3 regions of the Salinivibrio sp. SS3 genome follow, and region 3 is predicted to be linked to each of the others. Evidence: riboswitches for the same ligand, from Rfam matches in the RefSeq annotation. Region 3 holds a riboswitch; each other region holds the start of a gene.

Region 1 (4,775 bases), on a different contig from region 3:
TGGTAAAGCACAACATAAACACCAGCCCGACGATATGAGGCAAGCTTTGGCGTAAATACGGCCATTCTAAATGCTTAAAGCGCTGCCAGCCTTTCAGCCCTAGCTGGGTAGCAAGACGACGTTGATCAGCGGGGATCCCCTCTAACGCTTGCACCATGAGTTGGGCGGAAAATGGCAGATTAAAAAACACATGCGCGAGCAAAATGCCACTTAAACCATAAATAGAAAACGGCATCGTCGCATCAAAGTGCGCGAAGGCTTGCGCAATCCAGCCGCTGCGGCCATAGATGGCAACCAGTCCAAATACCCCCACCAATACCGGTAGCACCAAGGTCATGGCAAATAGCTTAAGCAGCCATGCCTTGGCTGGAAACTGCCGGCGATACAGGGCGTGGGCGACGGGTATCGCAAGCCCAACGCTGAGCATCACAGATAAGGTCGCCTGCTTAAAGCTAAAGTAGGTGACATGGCGCAGGTAGGTATCTTGCCACAACGCGGTGAGCACTAGGTCGTGGCTGTGAGAGAACAGCGCCCAGAGTGCGCTGCCAATCAAAACCACGACTAAGCTGGCCGCCATACTGCCCGGCCAGGTTCGAGAAGGGTTGAGCATCTTGGCTATTCAACCAGCGCGGTTTGCCAGTCACGCACCCATTGCTGGCGATTGCCCATCACTTCATCAGGCTGATATAGCAGGCTTTCCTCCGGCTTGTCTAAGGTGTAGAAGGCATCAGGCAGGTTGACATCGGTTACCGGATACATCCACTGCGTGGTTGGGAGCACAGATTGAGCTGCATCACTGAGCATAAATTGTAAAAACGCGTCTGCACGTTCCGGTTGATCCGTGTAGGCTGATTTTGCCACCACTTCGATTTGCATGTAGTGGCCTTCTTCAAACATGGCAGCGGCAAAGCGGTCGTCCTCATCAGCAACCCGGTGATAGGCCGGTGAAGTGGTGTAAGAAAGCACCATGTCGGCTTCTTTGTTAAGGAACATGTTGTACGCCTCGGTCCAGCCTTTGGTCACGGTAATGGTGTTATCAGCCAGTTCGCGCCATGCTTGTTGGTTGTCATCGCCATACACTTTTTGGATCCAGAGCATTAAGCCTTGGCCGACGGTTGAGACGCGCGGATCTTGGTAAATCACACTGATGTCATCACGCTCTTCAATCAAGGCTTTGAGGCTTTTGGGCGGGTCGAGCAAGCGGGTAGTGTCATACACAAAGGCAAAATAGCCGTAATCGTAAGGGATAAAGTAGTTGTTGTCCCACCCGCCAGGCACTTGCAGGCGCTCAGTATTGACTGCATGCTCAGCAACAATGCCGCTGCGCTCGGCTTCTTTCATTAAATTGGTATCCATCCCGAGCACGATATCGGCTTGGGTGGTTTCCCCTTCAATGCGTAGGCGATTGAGCAAAGCGGCGCCATCATCGAGAGACACGAATTCCAGTTGGCAATCGCACTGTTTTTCAAATTCGGCTTTGATTTTGGGCCCTGCGCCCCATTCGGCGATAAAGGAGTCATAGGTATACACGGTCAGTGGGTCCGCGGCGCGGGCACTGAGTGATAACAGCGACAGAGAAATCAGAGTGAGAACAGAGGTAAAAACTTTCACAGCACGCTCCTAAGTTGGGCGTGGGTGTTGAGGCAAGTTGATGGCAACATCAAGTCTCAATCCCTACGCCAGTGTTAGCTGGATCAGGTTCGATGGGTCTAGCGCAGAGCGCAATCTCAGCCATGAGGCTCCCCAATGAGTACCAAGCCATTGTACTGATTGGCTTAGGGTTAACCAAGCCTTTTAGTCAGCGAGTTGGTTAAGGTCCCAGTTGTAGTCGTATTCCAATGTTGCCTCTTGTGGCAATGGAATATCGCGATACTGGTTTATGTGAGCGATCACGCCTTGCTTATCGCCACCAAAATCAGCCTCAAACCACTCATAGATAGAAGAAAGCTGCCATTGATCGCCTTGCTGACTTACCCCTTTATCGCTATTAATAAAACGATAGGCCGCTTGTTCGAGCTGTGCCTCAAGCGCGTTTGCTTGGAAGGCCTTAGGTTGCAGGTTTGGACAACCCAAACTGGCACAGTTAACCGCATAGTGGGTACGCGGATCTTGCCATAGTGGGCGCAGAATGCGGTGCTCAATATCATTCAAGGTAAGGGGTTCACCTGCCACCGTGACCACCTCATCATCCCATGGGCCAAAGCTAAACAGCCCACCGAGTTTGGTGATGGAACTGACCGGGTACTCGGCGATAATCAGTTTTACGGTGACCGCATTGTAAAGGTTGACCCAATACGCGTATTGCTCGTTTTTGGTCAGGGTGCGCGGGTCGCGCGCGGTGAGCATGCGGATATAATGATCGAGGGCTTTCTTGTCAGCGTCGGTGACCGCCGCATAGTTAAATAAGGTGTGCTGCCCCTGAGGCTGCAAATACTTATCGAGCAATACTTGCCAGCTGTGATGAGTGAAGGTCGCCTGGCTGTCAGGATTATGGGCATCCCACATCGCCCAATACTCTGCTTTGGGGGCCGCTTGGCTAAACAGCGGAAAAACCAAACAGAATAGAAGTATCAAACGTTTTTGCATTGCCCGTCCTTATTTTCAGCAAGCCTTCTTTTCAGACTAGACCAAGCAAATGCGTTGTTGGTTTCATGGTGAATGGAAAAAAGTGGGGCTTGACCAATAAGCGCGGCGAGGATCGCGCTTATTGGTGGAGTGGGCTAAAGCGGGGATTTATGACAAAAAGTCCGGGATGCGCTGCTCAAAGCGCGAGATCTCAGCATCGTGCTGTAGGGTGAGGCCAATGCTATCTAAGCCTTCCAACAGGCAATGACGACGAAAATCATCCATTTGGAAGCTAAAGCAGTGCTCACCGGCTCGAATGGTTTGGGCGGGCAAATCCAGGGTTACCGTCGCGCCTTCATTTTCGGCTACATACGCAAATAAAGCATCGATTTGGGCTTCTTCAAGGGTCACCGGTACCATTTGGTTGTTGATACAGTTGCCATAGAAAATATCGGCAAAACTGGGGGCGATAATCACTTTAAAGCCGTAATCATCCAGCGCCCAGGGGGCATGTTCGCGTGACGAGCCACAGCCAAAATTCTCGCGGGTGAGTAGCACGCTTGCCTCTTGATAGCGCGCTTGGTTAAGCACAAACTCGGGGTTCGGTTGCTTGCCCGCATCGTCTAAAAAGCGCCAATCGTGAAACAGGTGCTGACCAAAGCCAGTACGGGTGACTTTTTGCAAAAACTGTTTGGGAATGATCGCATCGGTATCGACGTTCGCCGCATCCAATGGAGCAACAATGCCGGTGTGAGTGTGTATGCCTGACATAAGGCCTCCTTATAATTGGTTAACGTCGACAAAATGACCCGCGATAGCAGCGGCGGCGGCCATCGCCGGGCTGACCAAGTGGGTGCGGCCTTCACGGCCTTGGCGGCCTTCAAAGTTACGGTTGCTGGTGGACGCGCAGCGCTCTTTGGGGCCCAAGCGATCGCTGTTCATCGCCAAACACATTGAGCAGCCGGGTAAGCGCCACTCAAAGCCAGCGTCGCGGAAAATCACATCCAGCCCTTCTTGCTCTGCTTGGGCGCGCACTTGCTCGGACCCAGGCACCACCATGGCATGGACGCTATCTGCCACGCGTCGTCCTTTGGCGACCGCGGCGGCCGCGCGCATGTCTTCAATCCGTGAGTTGGTGCAAGAGCCGATAAAGACCTTATCAATGCTGATTTGGTTGATGGCTTGTCCCGGTGCCAGTCCCATGTATTTTAGCGCGCGCTCTGCTGAGTGGCGTTCAATCGGATCGGTCATTGTCTCAGGGGCAGGCACGGTATCATGCACACTGACCACTTGGCCGGGATTAGTGCCCCAAGTGACTTGATGATGGATTTGACTGCCATCGAGGGTGACCACGCGATCAAACTGTGCATCGGCGTCCGAGTGCAAAGTTTGCCAGTAAGCGACCGCTTGCTGCCATTGCTCGCCTTTAGGAGCAAATTTCTTGTCTTTTAAATAGGCAAAGGTGGTGTCATCCGGCGCGATCAGGCCAGCTTTGGCGCCTAATTCGATGGCCATGTTGCAGACCGTCATTCGCCCTTCCATCGACAAGGCGGTGATCGCGTCCCCACAAAACTCCACCACATGTCCGGTGCCGCCTGCGTGGCCGACTTTACCAATAATCGCGAGGACAATATCTTTGGCGGTGATCCCGGGGGCAGTTTTGCCCGTGACTTCAATTTTCATCGTGCGGGCGCGGGATTGCTTAAGCGTTTGGGTGGCGAGTACGTGTTCGACTTCTGAGGTGCCAATACCAAAGGCGAGGGAGCCGAAGGCACCATGCGTCGCGGTGTGCGAATCACCACAGACGATGGTGGTGCCGGGCAGGGTAATGCCAAGCTCGGGGCCCATGACATGGACAATGCCTTGGTAAGGGTGATTTAGGTCGTACAGGGTGACGCCAAATTCGTCGCAGTTTTTGGCTAGCGTCTCCATTTGGATGCGCGCCATTTCTCCAGACGCGTTAATGTCTTTGGTTTCGGTGGAGACATTGTGATCCATGGTAGCGAAGGTTTTGCTCACTTGGCGCACCGGACGCCCTTTTTCCCGCAGGCCATCAAAGGCTTGTGGGGAAGTCACTTCGTGCACCAAATGACGATCGATATACAGCAGTGGCGCTTCGCCCGGCTGCTCGGTGACCACATGGGCTTGATAGATTTTTTCATACAAGGTCTTGGCGCCTTGCTGAGTGTTTGCATTCGACATAGCTCGTA
Region 2 (4,775 bases), on a different contig from region 3:
GAGGCAGGAAAAACGGTGGTCAATGTCACTTGGTATCCGGTTCGCGCCCTTGTCAGTGATGCCGTTCGAACACTACTCCCGCTCGCACAGCAACAGCACGTTGAGTTAGATGATTGCCTACCCGCGGATCTGAGTGGCGACCTATATGTGGATCCAACCCGTTTCAAACAAGTGTTGATCAATTTACTCAGCAACGCGATTAAATATAATCATCCTCAGGGGCGAGTATGGGTTGAAGCCAGTCATCCATCGTCAACCTTGACGATCTCTGTATCAGATACCGGGATCGGTATCGCTGAAAATCGGTTAAACCATCTTTTTGAGCCTTTTAACCGCTTGGCCGCCGAACAATCACAGATTGAAGGGGCAGGTGTGGGGTTAGCGGTGAGCCATCAATTGGTTGTGCAAATGCAAGGCGAGATGTCAGTAAAAAGCCAGCCAGGCAAGGGCAGTTGTTTTGCAGTGACTTTCCCTTACCGGGCGTCGACGCGACCTGACGATCAAGGTTGTACGTGTCTCCGCGTGAGCCAGCCGCATCGCGTGCTCTATATTGATAATAACAGTGCCCGTCAGCGCCTGATGACCGATTGCTTTGAAGATTGGCCAATGTTGACACTCTATCATGCGCATGGGCTGTCACTGGCTGAGGCTGTTGCGCTCGCGTCTCCGCCATCGTTAGTCATTATGGCGGCTGATAGCGTTGCGGCAACGTCCGAACAAATACAAGCACTATTTGGCGACAAACCACTCATTGTTCTGACTGACAACCCATGCGACGAACCACATAACAAACCGACATTACGACGTTTATCGCTGCCGCTCTCGTCAGCGGACTTGGCTGAGGCCATACAATTATTATTAGAGGAGAGGCTATGACAAAGGATCCGTCACAAGCACATATATTGATCATTGATGATCGACCGGAAAACATTCACTTACTGTCTACCATGCTCAAGCAAGCCGGTTATCAACAGCTGAATGGACTCACCGATCCTCGCCTTGTTACCGATGCTCTCTCCCCCGTTCCCGACCTGATTTTACTCGATATGCGGATGCCGCAGCGCTCTGGCTTACTGGTGCTGGATGATCTTAATGACGCTTTAGATGAGCATTGCCCGCCCGTGATGGTACTCACCGCAGATAATGACCTGAATTTGCGTAACCAAGCGTTATGCCGTGGCGCGATTGATTACATCAGCAAACCCTTTGATCACGATGAGGTGTTACAACGGATTCAAAACCTTTTGCATCTGCAATTGAAAACCCGTAAAGAGCGCGATCAAGCGGCACGGCTGCAAATGCTGGTTAACAAACAAACGGCGGCTTTACGCGCGCTTTCTTTGACCCATCCGTTAACTGGGCTACCAAATCGTCGCGCATTATTAGATGCCGCTGAGCGCCAGCTGAGCAAAGGGCCGGTGACTGTGATGATGATTGCCTTAGATGGCATGGAAGCGGTGACCAAACACCAAGGCCATTTAATGACAGAGGCACTATACAAACAAGTGGCCAATCTGCTAGCCAATAGTACAGTGGCGCGCCCACATCGCATTGGCGTTTGGGATAGCACACGACTGGTGATGCTGATTGAAGAACACGATAACCATGCCGTAGAAAAAGCCGCGCGCATCAATCGGTTGATCAGCGGACATCACACGCTCGATGGGCGTTTAATGTTTTTACGTTGCCACATTGGTATCAGCCGCACGGAGCTTGAGACACAAGATGTGGCGCAACTGTTTCGTCAAGCCATTTTAGCGATTCCGACGGATGACCAACTTATCGGCGAATATCAGCCTGAGCTTGATAGCCAAGCTCAGCGCGCGCATTTGATTCGCACCGAATTAGGGCCAGCACTGCAAAGCGGACAATTATCACTGGCGTATCAACCCAAATGGCGATTAGACGGCGGTTTGATGATAGGCGCGGAAGCGCTGTTGCGTTGGCAGCATCCGACCCTTGGAGCCATCAGTCCGGCGGAATTTATCCCCATCGCCGAACGCAGCGCAGACATGATCCAACTGGGCGACCACGTACTGGTGATGGCCTTAGCCGCGGTTGAATGTTGGCGAAAAAACAAACTGATCAACGATAGCTTTCACCTGTCAGTCAATGTTTCTGCCCAGCAGTTTCGCCCCGGCTTTGCTGACAGCGTCTTAGCTCGGTGCCAGGCAGTTGATGTCCCTTTGCATCTGATTCAATTAGAGGTCACAGAATCAGCACTGATCCAGCACATGTCGGTGGCACTGAAAGAGCTACAACAATTGCGAGATGCAGGCATGCATATCGCCCTCGATGACTTTGGCACCGGCTATAGCTCGCTCAGTTACCTTAAACAGTTACCGGTCGATTGGGTCAAACTTGATCGCAGCTTTATCCAAGACTTGGCTACCAACGCCAGTGATAAGCACTTGGTGGGTAGCGTGATTGATTTGGCCCATGGTTTTGGTCATGGTGTGGTCGCCGAGGGCGTCGAAAAAGAGGACCAGCAGTATGTGCTACAAACCATTGGCTGCGACCAAGTGCAGGGCTTTTTATACGCACGGCCCCTAATTCAAGAGGGATTTGAACAACTGCTTAAAACCGCCAACCAAGGCAACGCGACCATTAATAGCAACGCGACGCTCAATAGCAATGCAACCAGCAACAGTAATGAGATGGCCTAAACGCGCAATTAGCACCCTCATACTTGCGCTTTATCACTAAGGTTTATATTCTGAGCGTGTTAGTCGGGGAGCAAGTAATTGCTGAGACTGCGAAAGCAGGACCCGTAGAACCTGATCCAGTTAGCACTGGCGGAGGGAACTGACACGTTCAGCATACGAAGTGGCCTATTCGGGCTCGCTTTGTCTCCTTCCGCCCCTGATGATTAAGGGGCCAATATGAACCTATCTCCACCTGTTATTCTTACCATCGCCGGCTCAGACAGCGGTGGCGGTGCCGGCATTCAAGCTGATATTAAAGCGATTTCAGCTACCGGCGGTTATGCGTGCTCGGTGATCACCGCATTAACCGCGCAAAACACCTGTGGCGTTGAGGCCGTCTCGGCGGTTGATCCTGGTTTTGTCCGCGCCCAATTAGATGCGGTGTTGTACGATATGCCGGTGCGTGCAGTGAAAATCGGTATGCTCGCCAACCAAGCGATTATTCGCGAAGTAGCCGCCGTGTTGGCGCGGTCGCCACACTTACCGGTGATTTTAGATCCCGTGATGGTGGCTACCAGCGGTGATCCTTTGTTGGATAAACACGCCATGACAGCGCTGATTGAAGAGCTGATCCCACGCGCAACCGTGCTCACCCCCAACTTGCCGGAGGCGGCGCGATTAACCGGTCAGCCTGTCCCTACCTCCATTGAGAAAATGCATGCGTTAGTCCCCGCCTTGCGTCGCCTCGGCTGCCCGTACGTGATGCTCAAAGGTGGCCATTTACATCACGCCACTGAAAGTGTGGATGTATGGATTAGCCGAGATACGTGCCAAACCCTGAGTGCCCGTCGGGTTGAGACCGCGAATACTCACGGCACAGGCTGTTCACTGTCTGCAGCGATCGCCTCTTATTACGCCCAAGGGATGACACCCATTGAAGCCGGGCGCGCGGCGAAACATTATCTCACCGACGCGTTGGCGCATAGCCAGCAGTTAAAGGTGGGAAGAGGCGCAGGGCCTGTTCATCATTTTTACGCTTACCCCGTTGAGGCGCGTCAACCCGATGTAAAAGAAGCCTCGGTCGAATAGACGGTTTTTCACCAATAGGGCACCTAAAGCGAGTCCGCCGCTCCTAAGGTGAAGCGGCGGACTGTTCGGGAAAGGCTAACAGCAGGTGTCGCGTGTGATGAATGGTACCCGAATTACGCCGCTGACCAATGCGGTAAACGCTCGGCTGAAATATAGAATACGCGATCGCCAGGGGCGACGTCTGTTGCAAGGTTGGGGTTAAGGGTAATGCCTTCACCTTTATCGAGACCAATTAATGTCGCATCGTATTCGTGCTTTAATTGGTTGAACAGGGTGCCCACATCCGTGGCGCTCGCATTGGTGGGATAGCGTGCGCAATACTGCGTCATCCCCTGTGCTGTGCTTAACAGCTCGTGATGCAACTGGCTGGAACCCGGATCCACGGCAGCTTTCGCTAGCATTTCCACCGACACAGATGGCACACACTCGGCGTGTGGATAGTGCTGTTTTAATATTTGGCTGAGTGCATCATCTTGAAAGTAGGCGAGCAGATGCGCTGAGGGGTTTTTGTGCGCGCAAAATAAGGCCGCTGACAGGGTAATATCGTCTTCGGGGTTATCGATAATAATGCTCGCGGCACTATCAATACCCGCACGGGCAATGCCCTCGGCATCGGTAAAGCTGGTGACGCGCACAAATTCCACCTCGCCAGGGAGCGGGTTTTCCATTTCGGGACGCACACAAAGCACAATAGGACGATCGCCATGCACACCGCTTTGTAGTAGGCGAATAAGCTGGATAGTGCGTTGACCATTCCACCCTAACACCAGAATATGATTTTTCACTGTAAGACTCCGTTTTCCTTGTAATCCACGTCGCCAATAATCGACCAACGCACTGGTTACATGCCCAATCACAACGGCAAATAACCCCAGCCCGCCGGGAATAATCCAAAAGGCGGTAATCCACTGTCCTGCTTCTGTCGCCGGCGAATAGTCGCCATAGCCAACGGTGGAGGCGGTGACCATTAAGTAATAAATATAGCGACCGAGTGACTGGGTCATCTCGGTTTCGCCCGCCCAGTACAAAAGCAGCCAGCCG
Region 3 (4,775 bases):
AAGCTGGCCCCGAGATGAGTCATCCCTAGAGCCTCGAGCTCTCTAAAGGGTTGTTCTAGACGAGAACGTTGATAGGCAGGGTGTGTAAGCGCTGTGAGGCGTTGAGCTAACCTGTACTAATGGCCCGTGAGGCTTAACCATACAACACCCAAGAGGTTTTGGGTTGGACTTAAATAAAGCCAGTTGATTGTGGCGAGAACGAACAGCTTTCTAGATTCGTGTTTTGACTGAAAAGTGAAGACACACCAAATTTTGCTTGGCGACCATAGCGCTTTGGACCCACCTGACTCCATGCCGAACTCAGTAGTGAAACGAAGCAGCGCCGATGGTAGTGTGGGGTCTCCCCATGTGAGAGTAGGACATCGCCAGGCTTTGATTATAAATTGCGCCTATTGCTTGTGATTTTTGATAGCTGCGATGCTCATGTATTGGCATACACTGTGCTTCTCGCTTCAAAACTCCCTGCGCATAGCACGCAATTTAACTATCAAAGCAATGATATGTAAGACTTTGATAAGACAGAATTGGTGCGGAGTGGTAGTTCAGTTGGTTAGAATACCGGCCTGTCACGCCGGGGGTCGCGGGTTCGAGTCCCGTCCACTCCGCCACTACTTAGAAACCCTGCTAATTTTAGTAGGGTTTTTTGTTATTGGGTCGTTGGGACGATTTGCTTTATAAATAAGCGATTAAACGTCTGAAGAGTAATTGGTGGTGGTAATTTGTCGCGGGATCGCTACAATAGGCACCTATCTACAGGGGTATAGCTCCAATTGGCAGAGCAGCGGATTCCAAATCCGCGTGTTGGGGGTTCGAATCCCTCTACCCCTGCCAAATATCAAAGCATCGACATTGTCGATGCTTTTTTGTATGTGAATCATCAAGCTTCTCGTAATCCGATAAGAGATAGATGAGAACATGCAAACGACAAAAAAGGCGTGTTGGGGGCTGGGACGCCAGCCCGGTCGAATCCCTCTACCCCTGCCAAACACCAAAGCATCGACATTGTCGGTGCTTTTTTTGTATGTGAATCATTAAGCTTCTAGCAACTCTGCCCCTCTTCCCTTTTTCTCCCTCCTGTTTCTTGTTCACATGTCGCGGTATGATGAGTTTTTACCAATCGAAAGGAGCACCCAGTGGTAAGCATATTGTGGGTAGGGCTTGGCGGCGCATTAGGGGCGTCCTCGCGTTTTTTAGTGTCAGAGTGGAGCGTCGCGGTGTTTGGTCGAGGATTCCCGTACGGTACCCTAATGGTTAATGTGCTGGGCTCATTAGCGATGGGGGTCTTTTTAGCGGCGATGAGCCAAGAGCTGATTGCCCCAGTGCCTTGGCGTCAACTGATTGCGATTGGCTTTTTAGGCGCGTTCACCACCTTCTCTACCTTTTCAGTGGATACCTTGCTCCTTTTTCAACATGGTGAGACGGTGAAAGCCTTGTTGAATGTGGGTCTCAATCTCGCGTTGTGCTTAAGTGCAGCCGCGATGGGCGCTTGGTTGCTAGCACGCATCACCGGTTAAGCGAAAACATCGTGTTACGTCGCTTGTTGTTGCGGCGGTGATTTCTTATACTGGCGTTGAACTTGTCGGAGTGCCAATTGGCTGAGACCACGTTAAGTGGGATCCGTTGAACCTGATCTGGTTAAGACCAGCGAAGGGAACAAGAGATGCTTCAGATCACAGACGCAACCCGTCTGCCAGTTTGCTCACATCTCAATTCAGCGTTTTCCGGCAAGCATTAATTCCCATAATGAACACCGGAGTAATGCTATGTCGACCCGTAAACAGGCCCGTCTTGAGGCCAAATCCTTTATCGATTCCCTCTCTGCGCAAACCCATCCCAACTCGGAGAAAGTTTATGTCGAGGGCTCGCGACCTGATATTCGTGTAGGGATGCGCGAGATCCATCTGTCTCCGACCTTTGTGGGCGGGAGTAAAGACAATCCGCAGTACGAGGACAATGAATCCATTCGGGTTTATGACACATCAGGGCCTTATACCGACCCACAGAGTGCTATCGATATTTACCAAGGCTTAGCGCCAGTGCGCAAAGCCTGGATTGATGAGCGTGCCGATACAGAGTTTCTTGATGCAGTGAGCTCAGACTATGCGCAGACTCGTCTCAGTGATGAAACCTTAGATGATCTTCGCTTTAGTGCCTTACCGCCTATCCGTCGGGCGAAACCTAACCAATGTGTGACCCAACTTCACTACGCACGCCAAGGCATTATCACCCCAGAGATGGAATTTATCGCGATCCGGGAAAATATGGGGCGTCAGCAGTATCGTGAAGAGCAGCTAAATCGCCAGCACCCAGGAGAAAGCTTTGGCGCGCATTTGCCATCACACATCACCCCCGAATTTGTACGCCAAGAGGTCGCTGAAGGACGCGCGATTATTCCGGCCAACATTAATCATCCAGAAGCGGAACCAATGATCATTGGGCGTAACTTTCTGGTGAAAGTGAATGCCAATATTGGTAACTCGGCGGTGAGCTCCTCCATTGAAGAAGAAACCGAAAAGTTGGTGTGGGCGACCCGTTGGGGAGCGGATACGGTGATGGATTTATCGACCGGACGCAATATCCACGAAACTCGCGAGTGGATTTTACGTAATAGCCCAGTCCCGATTGGCACTGTGCCTATGTATCAAGCGCTTGAGAAAGTGAATGGCATTGCCGAAGACCTGACTTGGGAAGTGATGCGCGATACCTTAATAGAGCAAGCCGAGCAAGGGGTGGATTACTTTACCATTCACGCTGGAGTGCGTTTGCACTATGTGCCCATGACCGCCAATCGCGTGACTGGGATTGTCTCGCGTGGTGGGTCGATTATCGCCAAATGGTGCTTGGCGCATCATCAAGAAAGCTTCCTCTATACCCATTTTCGTGAAATCTGCGAGATTTGTGCCGCGTATGATGTATCGCTGTCGCTAGGCGATGGATTACGTCCCGGCTCAGTGGCTGACGCGAACGACGAAGCGCAATTCAGTGAGCTACGTACTCTGGGCGAGCTTACCAAGGTGGCATGGGAATACGATGTGCAGGTGATGATTGAAGGCCCCGGCCATGTGCCCATGCACATGATCAAAGAGAACATGGATGAGCAGCTCACCCATTGCCATGAAGCGCCTTTTTACACCTTAGGCCCATTAACTACCGATATTGCGCCGGGTTACGACCACATCACCTCCGGGATTGGTGCGGCGATGATTGGCTGGTTTGGGTGTGCGATGCTTTGCTATGTCACGCCTAAAGAACATCTGGGTCTGCCCAATAAAGAGGATGTTAAAACGGGCATGATCACCTACAAATTGTGCGCGCACGCCGCCGACTTAGCTAAAGGACATCCGGGCGCCCAGGTGCGAGATAACGCCATTTCCAAAGCGCGCTTTGAATTCCGCTGGGAAGATCAGTTCAACCTTGCTTTAGATCCGGTGACGGCACGTGCCTATCACGACGAAACGCTCCCTCAAGAGTCGGGCAAGGTCGCACACTTTTGCTCCATGTGTGGGCCGAAATTCTGCTCCATGAAAATCAGCCAAGAAGTCCGAGATTATGCCAAAGAAAATGGCTATGCCGCCGCGGGCGAAGCGATTGATGTCACTATGCTGGAAGACCCGTTAGCGGGCATGCAACAAAAATCGCAAGAATTCCGAGAAAAGGGCAGTGAGCTCTACCTGCAAAAATCTCATCATTCGTCACCACAAGGCGCTGAGGTAAGCGACAGCGATAAGGTGGAATCATGAGCCTAACCCCATTTGCGCCTATGCCTGAAGGTATAGGCCCATTATATCCTGTGGTGGACGATGTGGATTTGCTCGAACGCTTGCTTTGTTTGGGGGTGAAAACCGTGCAACTGCGTGTGAAGAAGCCAGCGCATCCACAATTGTTAGATTGGGTACAGCGCGCGGTGGAATTGGGCCGCGCGCACCATGCGCAGGTGTTTATCAACGATCACTGGCAGATCGCGCTTGAGGCTGGCGCCTATGGCGTTCATCTTGGGCAGCAAGACTTACAAGAGGCGGATCTTGACCGGCTTGCGCGGCAAGGCGTGCGCCTAGGCGTATCGACACGCAGTCCCGAACAGCTTGCCGCAGCGATTGAACTCTCGCCCAGTTATCTTGCCATCGGTCATATTTTTCCCACCACCACCAAACAGCTCGCCGAGCCGCCGCAAGGCATTTCTGCGTTAGCACAGCAGGTGGCGACTGTGGATGGTCGTTTCCCGACGGTGGCGATTGGCGGTATTGATCTCGATCGAGCCCCTGACGTTTGGCGCACTGGCGTGGACGCCATTGCGGTGGTCCGTGCCGTGACGCAAGCGCCTGATTTAGCGGCGCGCATTGACGCATTTAATCGCTGTCTTAATCCATCAAGACAGCAAGGAGGGCGTGATGCTATCGGACAGTGAATACCTGCGTTATAGCCGGCAAATCATGCTGCCAGAAGTTGGAGAATGCGGGCAGCAGGCACTGAGCAAGGCACGCGTGTTAATGGTCGGTGCCGGTGGGCTTGGAACCACCGCGGGCCTCTATCTTGCAGGCGGTGGCGTGGGACAGTTAGCGATTGCTGACTCGGACCACATTGAGCTATCTAATTTGGCGCGTCAGGTGGCGTATCGGGAGGCGCAAATTGGCACCGATAAAGCCGCAGCGCTAGCCGCTAACTTGGTCGCGTTGAACCCAGATTGCCAGTGCCGAGCCATCAATGCCTATCTCGAGGGTGAGCGTCTGGCGCTCGAAGTGGCGATGGCGGATGTGGTTCTCGATTGCAGTGATAAT

The links. A riboswitch is a leader RNA that binds a small molecule or an ion and turns the genes downstream of it on or off. The one in region 3 is predicted to bind thiamine pyrophosphate.
Region 1: linked by a shared signal. The riboswitch ahead of thiB (thiamine ABC transporter substrate binding subunit) and the one ahead of thiC (phosphomethylpyrimidine synthase ThiC) in region 3 are both predicted to bind thiamine pyrophosphate.
Region 2: linked by a shared signal. The riboswitch ahead of thiD (bifunctional hydroxymethylpyrimidine kinase/phosphomethylpyrimidine kinase) and the one ahead of thiC (phosphomethylpyrimidine synthase ThiC) in region 3 are both predicted to bind thiamine pyrophosphate.

Annotation. Positions count from the first base shown of each region.
Region 1 covers NZ_MEBQ01000009.1:152,397-157,171, forward strand. Annotated here, with positions in the region: gene thiP (thiamine/thiamine pyrophosphate ABC transporter permease) at 1-610, opposite strand, end outside; gene thiB (thiamine ABC transporter substrate binding subunit) at 616-1,611, opposite strand; TPP riboswitch at 1,655-1,756, opposite strand; gene BGL48_RS05400 (DUF547 domain-containing protein) at 1,795-2,586, opposite strand; gene leuD (3-isopropylmalate dehydratase small subunit) at 2,734-3,336, opposite strand; gene leuC (3-isopropylmalate dehydratase large subunit) at 3,346-4,767, opposite strand.
Region 2 covers NZ_MEBQ01000003.1:85,972-90,746, forward strand. Annotated here, with positions in the region: gene BGL48_RS00920 (sensor histidine kinase) at 1-876, shown strand, start outside; gene BGL48_RS00925 (putative bifunctional diguanylate cyclase/phosphodiesterase) at 873-2,666, shown strand; TPP riboswitch at 2,721-2,821, shown strand; gene thiD (bifunctional hydroxymethylpyrimidine kinase/phosphomethylpyrimidine kinase) at 2,883-3,734, shown strand; gene BGL48_RS00935 (potassium channel family protein) at 3,848-4,775, opposite strand, start outside.
Region 3 covers NZ_MEBQ01000011.1:52,259-57,033, reverse strand. Annotated here, with positions in the region: partial or broken rRNA gene BGL48_RS16340 (23S ribosomal RNA) at 1-141, shown strand, start outside; rRNA gene rrf (5S ribosomal RNA) at 256-371, shown strand; tRNA gene BGL48_RS06100 (tRNA-Asp) at 532-608, shown strand; tRNA gene BGL48_RS06095 (tRNA-Trp) at 755-831, shown strand; gene crcB (fluoride efflux transporter CrcB) at 1,134-1,514, shown strand; TPP riboswitch at 1,571-1,670, shown strand; gene thiC (phosphomethylpyrimidine synthase ThiC) at 1,764-3,740, shown strand; gene thiE (thiamine phosphate synthase) at 3,737-4,405, shown strand; gene BGL48_RS06075 (HesA/MoeB/ThiF family protein) at 4,389-4,775, shown strand, end outside.